Regions from separate parts of the Methylophaga sp. SB9B genome, predicted to be linked through region 2. Evidence: riboswitches for the same ligand, from Rfam matches in the RefSeq annotation. Region 2 holds a riboswitch; the other holds the start of a gene.
The links. Region 2 has a riboswitch for cyclic di-GMP ahead of E8Q33_RS00130 (choice-of-anchor K domain-containing protein). Riboswitches for the same ligand answer to the same signal wherever they lie in the genome.

Region 1 (3,761 bases), on a different contig from region 2:
TTTAGGGTAGATTGCCGTACCAATTAACGAGCGTACTTGATAATCCTTGATGACATCAGGTGAATCGGGACTCTCAACATCTAATTGGAAGGTCACCGGTTCGCTGGCTGACAAGAAAGTTGTCATGGTCTCAGCCATATGAGCAAACATCGGATATTCTTCCCCAGCCTGCATTCCCCCCGGATATTCTGGCGTTGTCTGCTCCATGGGGACACTCCATGTCGCACTTTGCGGATCGCAAGGGTAAACCAGCCATGCCCGATCACAATCAAAGCAGCTTAGAATAGCCTCAAGCACATCACTCATCATCTGTTCGAGATTATTGGTGCCTTGAATTGCCCGATTAACCTGATCCATACATTCAAGAAAATGTAGATGCGCCTGATTTTCCTGCTCTGCCCGTTTTATCTCGGTGATATTTTGAAAATACCCATGCCAAACGATGCCCTTTTCATCAATGACTTCTGGCATTGCTTTGCAGTCAACCAGAACTTCACCCTTATGAGGGTGTAAAACACGCCACACACGATTTAACGGCTGCATTGCTTGGGCAGATTCAGACATTTCCTGCAGAATTTTTGCCCGGTCTTCGTGGTGAATACGTTCCCAGGCATATGAAGGATTTTCGATTATCGTCTCTGCATTCAAACCAAAAATATCAACAATTATCGCAGTGCTGTCGAGTATGGCTAACTGATTATTTTCTTGCAGACAAAACTTCACAATCGCAACCGGTGAAGTATCGGCTAAACGACTAATCACGGTTAGGGTTCTGATAAGTTTTGGAAGAGCGGTTCATTGGAAATTTATTCGATACCTTAATCAACAATAAAAATAGGTTATTGATTTTTATAATTTGTGGGACTGTTTGATAAGACTATACGATTGAAAACAGAGGCTCATCAGACCGGAAAATATTTACTGAATGAGAACGTTAAGATCTATTTAACTATTATCACCCTAAAATCCCGGGCATGTTAGGCATATTACCGTAATGTTACAAGGGATATTATTCACCTTATAACAGGATGTTTGCCCAACTACGATTCGTATTAAACTAATTGAATAATAAAATGATTTTGTAGCTTGATATGGATTGTATACCTGAGCGATAACAAAACTAAGCAAGTCCATCACAGTATGGGAATTTACCCTCTTCCTTTGCTTAACATCAGCTATCAATCATCGGAAGAGTTCATAGCCACCTTGCTATAGCAGGTTGACGACTACTGGTTTGCCACTAGGCTTTCAAAACGTTGCTGAGGTGGTTTGTAGATAAAAAAATTTGTATCTATTTCATTAAAAAAACCGACGTTGATGACTACATTTTCGTAAAGCCAGTAAATAAAACCACCTTCCTCAACCCGATAGCGCCATTGATACTGACACTGTATCCAGCCCTCATTTATCGTAGTCAGCAATATTGGCGGTTCATCTGCCTGCAATCGAGATTTAAATTCAACTGTCTTGGTTTTTAGATCAATACGCAAACGATCAATTAAAAAAGAATTTTCATCTATCAGCTGATAATTAATGCGATTTCCAGAGATATCATCACCATGTTGATCGAGCATAATCCGCCCATCAGATAAAGCAACAGTGGCTGAACTGAGCGGATATTGATCCGGTAAATCTTCTCTTGGTTGCTTGTGCTGCTCTGAGAGCTGAGATTTATCCCATTGACGGATAATGATTTGTAAAACTAGTTTATGCATTAATAAGTTACCGGATACACAGTAGGTGATTAATTAAGTTCGTTGGTACCAAAGTACAATTAAAAAAAGTTTAAATAAGGATTAGTTTGAATTTGTGTCACTCTTTATATGACACATTTATTTTTAATTTTTGCCAAACTTAATGCAAATTAAGGACGGAAAGTTTCAGGTCTCAAAATTGAGATTGCTGAGCCGCAAAAATTGAGGATGTAACTATGAAAAATTTAGTAAAAATTTTAGCTTTATCTGCCTTATGTTTTGCTCCAGTTTCCTTTGCTGCAACCATTTCCAGTCTATATGATGGTTTTGAAGGTGAAGGTCAGGCTAATTCAGTTTTAAACTATAACAGCTTCGTTAATTGGGACGTCACCGACGGTACTGTCGATTTAATCAAAAACGGTAATCAATGGGGAATCACGTGTTTAACTGGTAGCTTTTGCGTAGACCTCGACGGTTCAACTAGTGACGCAGGGATTTTGACTTCTAAAGATGGTTTTTCTGCTGGTAAATACAAAGTAAGTTTTGCATTGTCTGGCAATCAGCGTAATGGACCTGCTGACCAAGTTTCTGTTTTGTTTGGTGCGGGAGCACTTCTTAACAATCTTCTCTTAGATTGGGATGAAAATTGGCATACCTATACTTTCCTGGTGGATTTAGTGGATGGAGACAAATTATCCTTTAGAAACTTAGGTGGTGATAATGTTGGAGCGATGCTGGATAACATTCATGTCTCAGCCGTTCCACTACCAGCAGCAGTTTGGTTATTTGGTTCTGGTTTGATGGGTTTTTTAGCAATGCGTAGAAAAGCGAAAAACCTACAATTATAATTACCTTCATCTTTTAAAAAAAAGCCGTGGCAGTTTCTGTCACGGCTTTTTAATTCTTAGTACAAGAGTCTGGTTAATTGACCAAGCTTTGGATCGGTGCCGGAATACGACCACCTAAACGAACGAAGCGATTTTCATGACTGCCCATATTGACGGCCATCACCGGACCTTCACCTAACAAGCCACCGAAACGCACAATATCACCAGCTTTTTTGCCAGGCGCTGGAATCAACCTTGCGGCTGTCGTTTTCTTATTGATCACACCAATTGCCATTTCATCCGCAATGATCGCTGAAATCATTTCAGCTGAGGTATCACCAGGAATTGCCACCATATCCAGACCGACTGAACAAACTGCCGTCATGGCTTCAAGTTTTTCCAGACTCAAGGTGCCATTGGCTGCAGATTCCGCAATAGTTAAATCTTCACAAACCGGAATAAACGCCCCACTCAATCCGCCGACATGTGAGCTGGCAAACGCGCCACCTTTTTTCACTGCATCATTAAGCATCGACAAAAATGCCGTACTACCTGGAGCACCGAAGGCCGGTAAACCAATCGCTTCAAAGATTTCACCAACACTGTCGTTACGATTCGGTGTCGGAGCCAAAGACAAGTCGACAATACCAAATGGCAGATTAAGTAATTGCGCTACTTCACGACCAACCAGTTCACCGGCACGAGTTAATCTGGCTGCAGTTTGTTTGATCACGTCCGCTGCACGGCTCAGATCCATATTTTCATCTTCAGCCAGTGCTTTTTCCAAAGCCGCTTTGACTACGCCTGGTCCACTCACGCCTACACTGACAACGGCATCTGCTTCACCGATGCCTAAATAAGCGCCGGCCATAAACGGTACATCTTGCGGAATATTGGCAAACACCACCAGTTTGGCAGCGGCCAGGCCATCATCATCGGCAGTGAGTTCTGCAGCCTGTTTGATGATTTTCCCCATCTTTAGGATCGCATCCATATTGATACCGGCACGGGTGCTGGCTACATTTACAGATGAGCAGATGCGTTGGGTTTCGGTCAAAGCCTGAGGAATGGCTTCAATCAAAGCCTGATCGCCTTTACTCATGCCCTTCTCTACCAACGCAGTGAAACCACCGATAAAATCCACACCCAGTTCATGTGCAGCTTTATCCAGCGTGACGGCCACTTCAACTAATTGCTCAGAACTGAAAGGTGCCCCGACCACCCCGATTGGGCTGATGGA
Region 2 (3,761 bases):
GATTTTGGTAATATAAGCGGCAAAATTGATGGCAAGATACATAATCTACGCTTATCAAACTGGGAGCCGGTACAGTTCGACGCGGTCTTTATGACGCCGGAAAAAGATCCTGGAAGGCGGCGAATCAGTCAGCGGGCTGTAAATAATATTTCGCAAGTCGGTGGCGGACCTTCGGCAATTTTATCGCGAGGATTTATGGGCTTATTTGAAGATTTTTCCTATCAAAGAATTGGTCTAAGTTGTCGTTTGATGAATTCAGTTTGCCAGATGGATGGTGTCGAACCGACTGAGCAGGGGTACTATATTGTCAAAGGTGGTGGCTTACCTCCATGGATTAATGTGGTGGGGTTTACCCGGGAAGTAGATTGGCCTGAATTAATAGCCAGGTTAAAAGCGGTTCGTCACAGTGACGGGCCAGTTATTCAATAAAGGAAAGTCGAATGCGTTTATTAAAATGGTTAATGGGAAGCACAGCAGGTTTAATGCTGATTTCCTGTGTCACGATAAATATTTATTTTCCTGCCGCTGCTGCCGAAAAAGCCGCAGACCGCATTATTGAAGATGTCTGGGGACGGGAAGTTCAATCCCAACCGAAATCAACTTCTCCGGAAGATACAAGCGAGCTGAAACAAACATTACCGCTCGCGATGCAGGTTTTGAATTGGCTGGTATCACCTGCTCAAGCAGAAGTTAATCTGAATATTAACTCACCGGCAATTAATGCATTGCAGGCTAAAATGAAGCAACGCCATGAGCTGTTACATCCGTTTTATCAAACGGGCGCTATTGGCCTGACCAGTAACGGTTTGATTACCTTACGTGAAGCCTCAGCAGTACCGCTTAAAGATCGTAATACAGTAAATACACTTATTGCCGAAGAGAATCAGGATCGTAAAGCTTTATATGCTGAAATCGCCCGTGCGAATGGTCATCCAGAATGGGAATCTGATATTCAGGAAACCTTTGCCAGACGTTGGATTAGTAACGCAGCTAAAGGCTGGTGGTTCCAACAAGGCGGCAGTTGGCAACAAAAATAATTTTCTAATCAAGTGAAAGTCCGGTTATGCAAAAGCATAGCCGGACTTTTTTTATGTAATTTCAGTTTATAGGTTTGAATAAATGGCACGACGTAATCACAAACAACGGCTTCCTACAGAAGCTGTCCAGGCTGTTATAGAAAGCCTTTCACATGATGGTCGTGGCATTGCCAGAATTGACGGCAAAACGGTTTTTGTTGATGGGGGATTGGCAGGCGAGAATGTCTCTTTCATGTATACCCGGCTACATAAAAAATACGACGAAGCCAAAGTAGTTTCTGTTGAAAATGCGTCAGCAGATCGGGTTGATCCCAAATGCCAGCATTTTGGTATTTGTGGCGGCTGCAGTTTGATGCACATGGCACCTGAAGCACAGCTAAGCTTGAAACAGGATACGTTGAAGGAACAGCTGTCACATTTTGGTCAACTTACTCCTGAACATTGGTTGCCACCTTTAACTGGACCCTTATGGGGGTATCGTCGTAAAGCTCGACTGGGCGTGCGTTATGTCACTAAAAAAGAAAAAGTATTGGTAGGCTTTCGTGAAAAAGGCACACCGTATCTAGCTGAACTCACTCAATGTGAAGTACTTGACCCTCGGGTTGGCTTACGCTTGGAAGTGCTGGGCAAAATGATTGCTAGTCTTGAAGCCTACAATCGCATCGCACAGATAGAAGTTGCCATGGACGATGCCCATACCGCATTGGTGTTTAGAAATATGGATCCATTGTGTGAAACGGATAAGCAAAAACTGATCAACTATGGTCAACAGCATGATTTGTGGATCTATCAGCAGCCTGGTGGTCCGGATACCGTCAGTCCATTATGGCCTGAAGCACCGCAATTGTATTATGCGCCGGAGGAGGGGCTCAGACTGGAGTTTGCACCGGGTGATTTCACTCAGGTCAATGCGGGTATTAACCATAAAATGATTGCCAAAGCGATTGAGCTGCTGGATTTGCAGCAAAATGATCGCGTTCTGGATTTATTTTGTGGTTTAGGGAATTTTACCCTGCCACTGGCAAAGCGAGTCAGCAGCGTCATTGGTGTTGAAGGCGATAAATCATTGGTAGCCCATGCACAGCGCAATGCAACAATTAACGGTTTGGAGAATGCTGAATTTGAAATGGCCGATCTCACCACGACACAACTTAAAGATTATCCTTGGGCTCAAGCCGGGTTTACTAAAGTGTTATTAGACCCTCCAAGAAGTGGAGCTTTTGAAGTACTCGGTCAAATTGCCGATTTGGGAGCTGAAACCATTGTTTATGTTTCCTGCAACCCGGCAACCCTGGCTCGTGATGCCGGAGAGTTAGTAAACCAGTATGGATATACATTAGTTCAGACTGGAATTATGGATATGTTTCCACACACCAGCCACGTTGAATCCATCGCTTTATTCAAAAAAGTTATTAGCTAGTACCAAGGTACAATTGTTTCAGGGATTTTTTCCTCTAAGATTGGCACCATTGCTCCAGAAGGTAACCGGAACAATATTAATTAACTGAGTGCCAACCTTGGTGTGAGCCAAGAGACGGAAAGCCACGGGTCTTATCAAAAGATAGCCGGGTTGCTTTTTTCTGAAAAGGAAATTTTATGAAAAATTTGCTACTTTTTGCTTCACTTTTGGCTGCTTCTCTGACAGCTAATGCTGCTACGTTCCAAGGCAGTACTTCTGGAACATTTGAAAACCCTACAGGTCCTGCCGGGATGGTAACAACTGGTGTGGGTACAAATGAATTTACTTGGGGCGAAGGCGCATATAGCCACACGTCATGGCAGAGTTGCGGTTGGTTTTGCTTTCAACCAGTCGCTCAATATCATGATCCTAGTAAATTAAAAATGACTGGAACAGGTTTTAACACAGATGTTGATCAAACATTCATCGCCGGTTACCTGAATTTCTACAACGGTATCATTTATTCTGGTACCCAAGCAGAAGGTGTTGATTTATCTCTAACGTTGAACTTCACTTCACCATCTGCTTTCTCGGAAACCTTTAACTATGGTTTTTCATTGAATAACGTTGTTAACCCAACAGGTGATACCACTACATTCCTAACTTCAGTTCCTACTAAATTCTATAGCTATGCTGGTACTGACTATTACTTTGAATTATTAGGTTTTGGTATTCATACTAAAAATGGTATTAAATTAATTGATGAAATTTTCCTGAAAGAAGGTAAAAACACAACAGTTAAACTGCTTGGTCAATTTACTTCAATGCCTTCTGAAGTACCTTTACCAGCAGCAGTATGGTTGTTCGGTTCTGGTTTGATGGGCTTTATGGCAATGCGTAGAAGAGCAAAAGCACAACAAGCTTAATTCTCTCCGTAATACCGTAAAATAAAAACCGTGGCTTTCGAGCCACGGTTTTTTTATGTCCGGCAAAAGTGAGTAATTCAGATGGCAAGTTCCGAACCGTCTACTGCATCCGATACACCACCATTACTAAAAGATCATATCAATCCTGATTCGATTGGAGTGTTAGCTGAATTAATTCAGCAATATCACGCTGGATTTGTGGCAGATGATTTCGTAAAGCAGGCGACTGATAATTTAGAATCTATGCCACTGAAAACCCGAGTCAATCATCTCAGTAAGATTCTGGATACGCTATTGGATGACGACTATGCAGTGAATGCGCAATGGCTTAAACAGCTTGCCGATAACTGGCCTGGCAAGAATATCGAAAAGGGATGGCATAGTTTTATGGCATGGCCG

Region 1: another riboswitch for cyclic di-GMP. It lies ahead of E8Q33_RS15945 (VPLPA-CTERM sorting domain-containing protein); the one in region 2 lies ahead of E8Q33_RS00130 (choice-of-anchor K domain-containing protein).

Annotation. Positions count from the first base shown of each region.
Region 1 is NZ_SSXS01000004.1:10,076-13,836, forward strand. It holds gene E8Q33_RS05435 (EAL domain-containing protein) at 1-762, opposite strand, end outside; gene E8Q33_RS05440 (hypothetical protein) at 1,227-1,715, opposite strand; cyclic di-GMP riboswitch class I at 1,838-1,915, shown strand; gene E8Q33_RS15945 (VPLPA-CTERM sorting domain-containing protein) at 1,931-2,542, shown strand; gene E8Q33_RS05450 (PFL family protein) at 2,616-3,761, opposite strand, start outside.
Region 2 is NZ_SSXS01000001.1:29,506-33,266, reverse strand. It holds gene E8Q33_RS00145 (hypothetical protein) at 1-429, shown strand, start outside; gene E8Q33_RS00140 (YdbL family protein) at 441-1,037, shown strand; gene rlmD (23S rRNA (uracil(1939)-C(5))-methyltransferase RlmD) at 1,120-2,457, shown strand; cyclic di-GMP riboswitch class I at 2,538-2,615, shown strand; gene E8Q33_RS00130 (choice-of-anchor K domain-containing protein) at 2,634-3,362, shown strand; gene E8Q33_RS00125 (hypothetical protein) at 3,444-3,761, shown strand, end outside.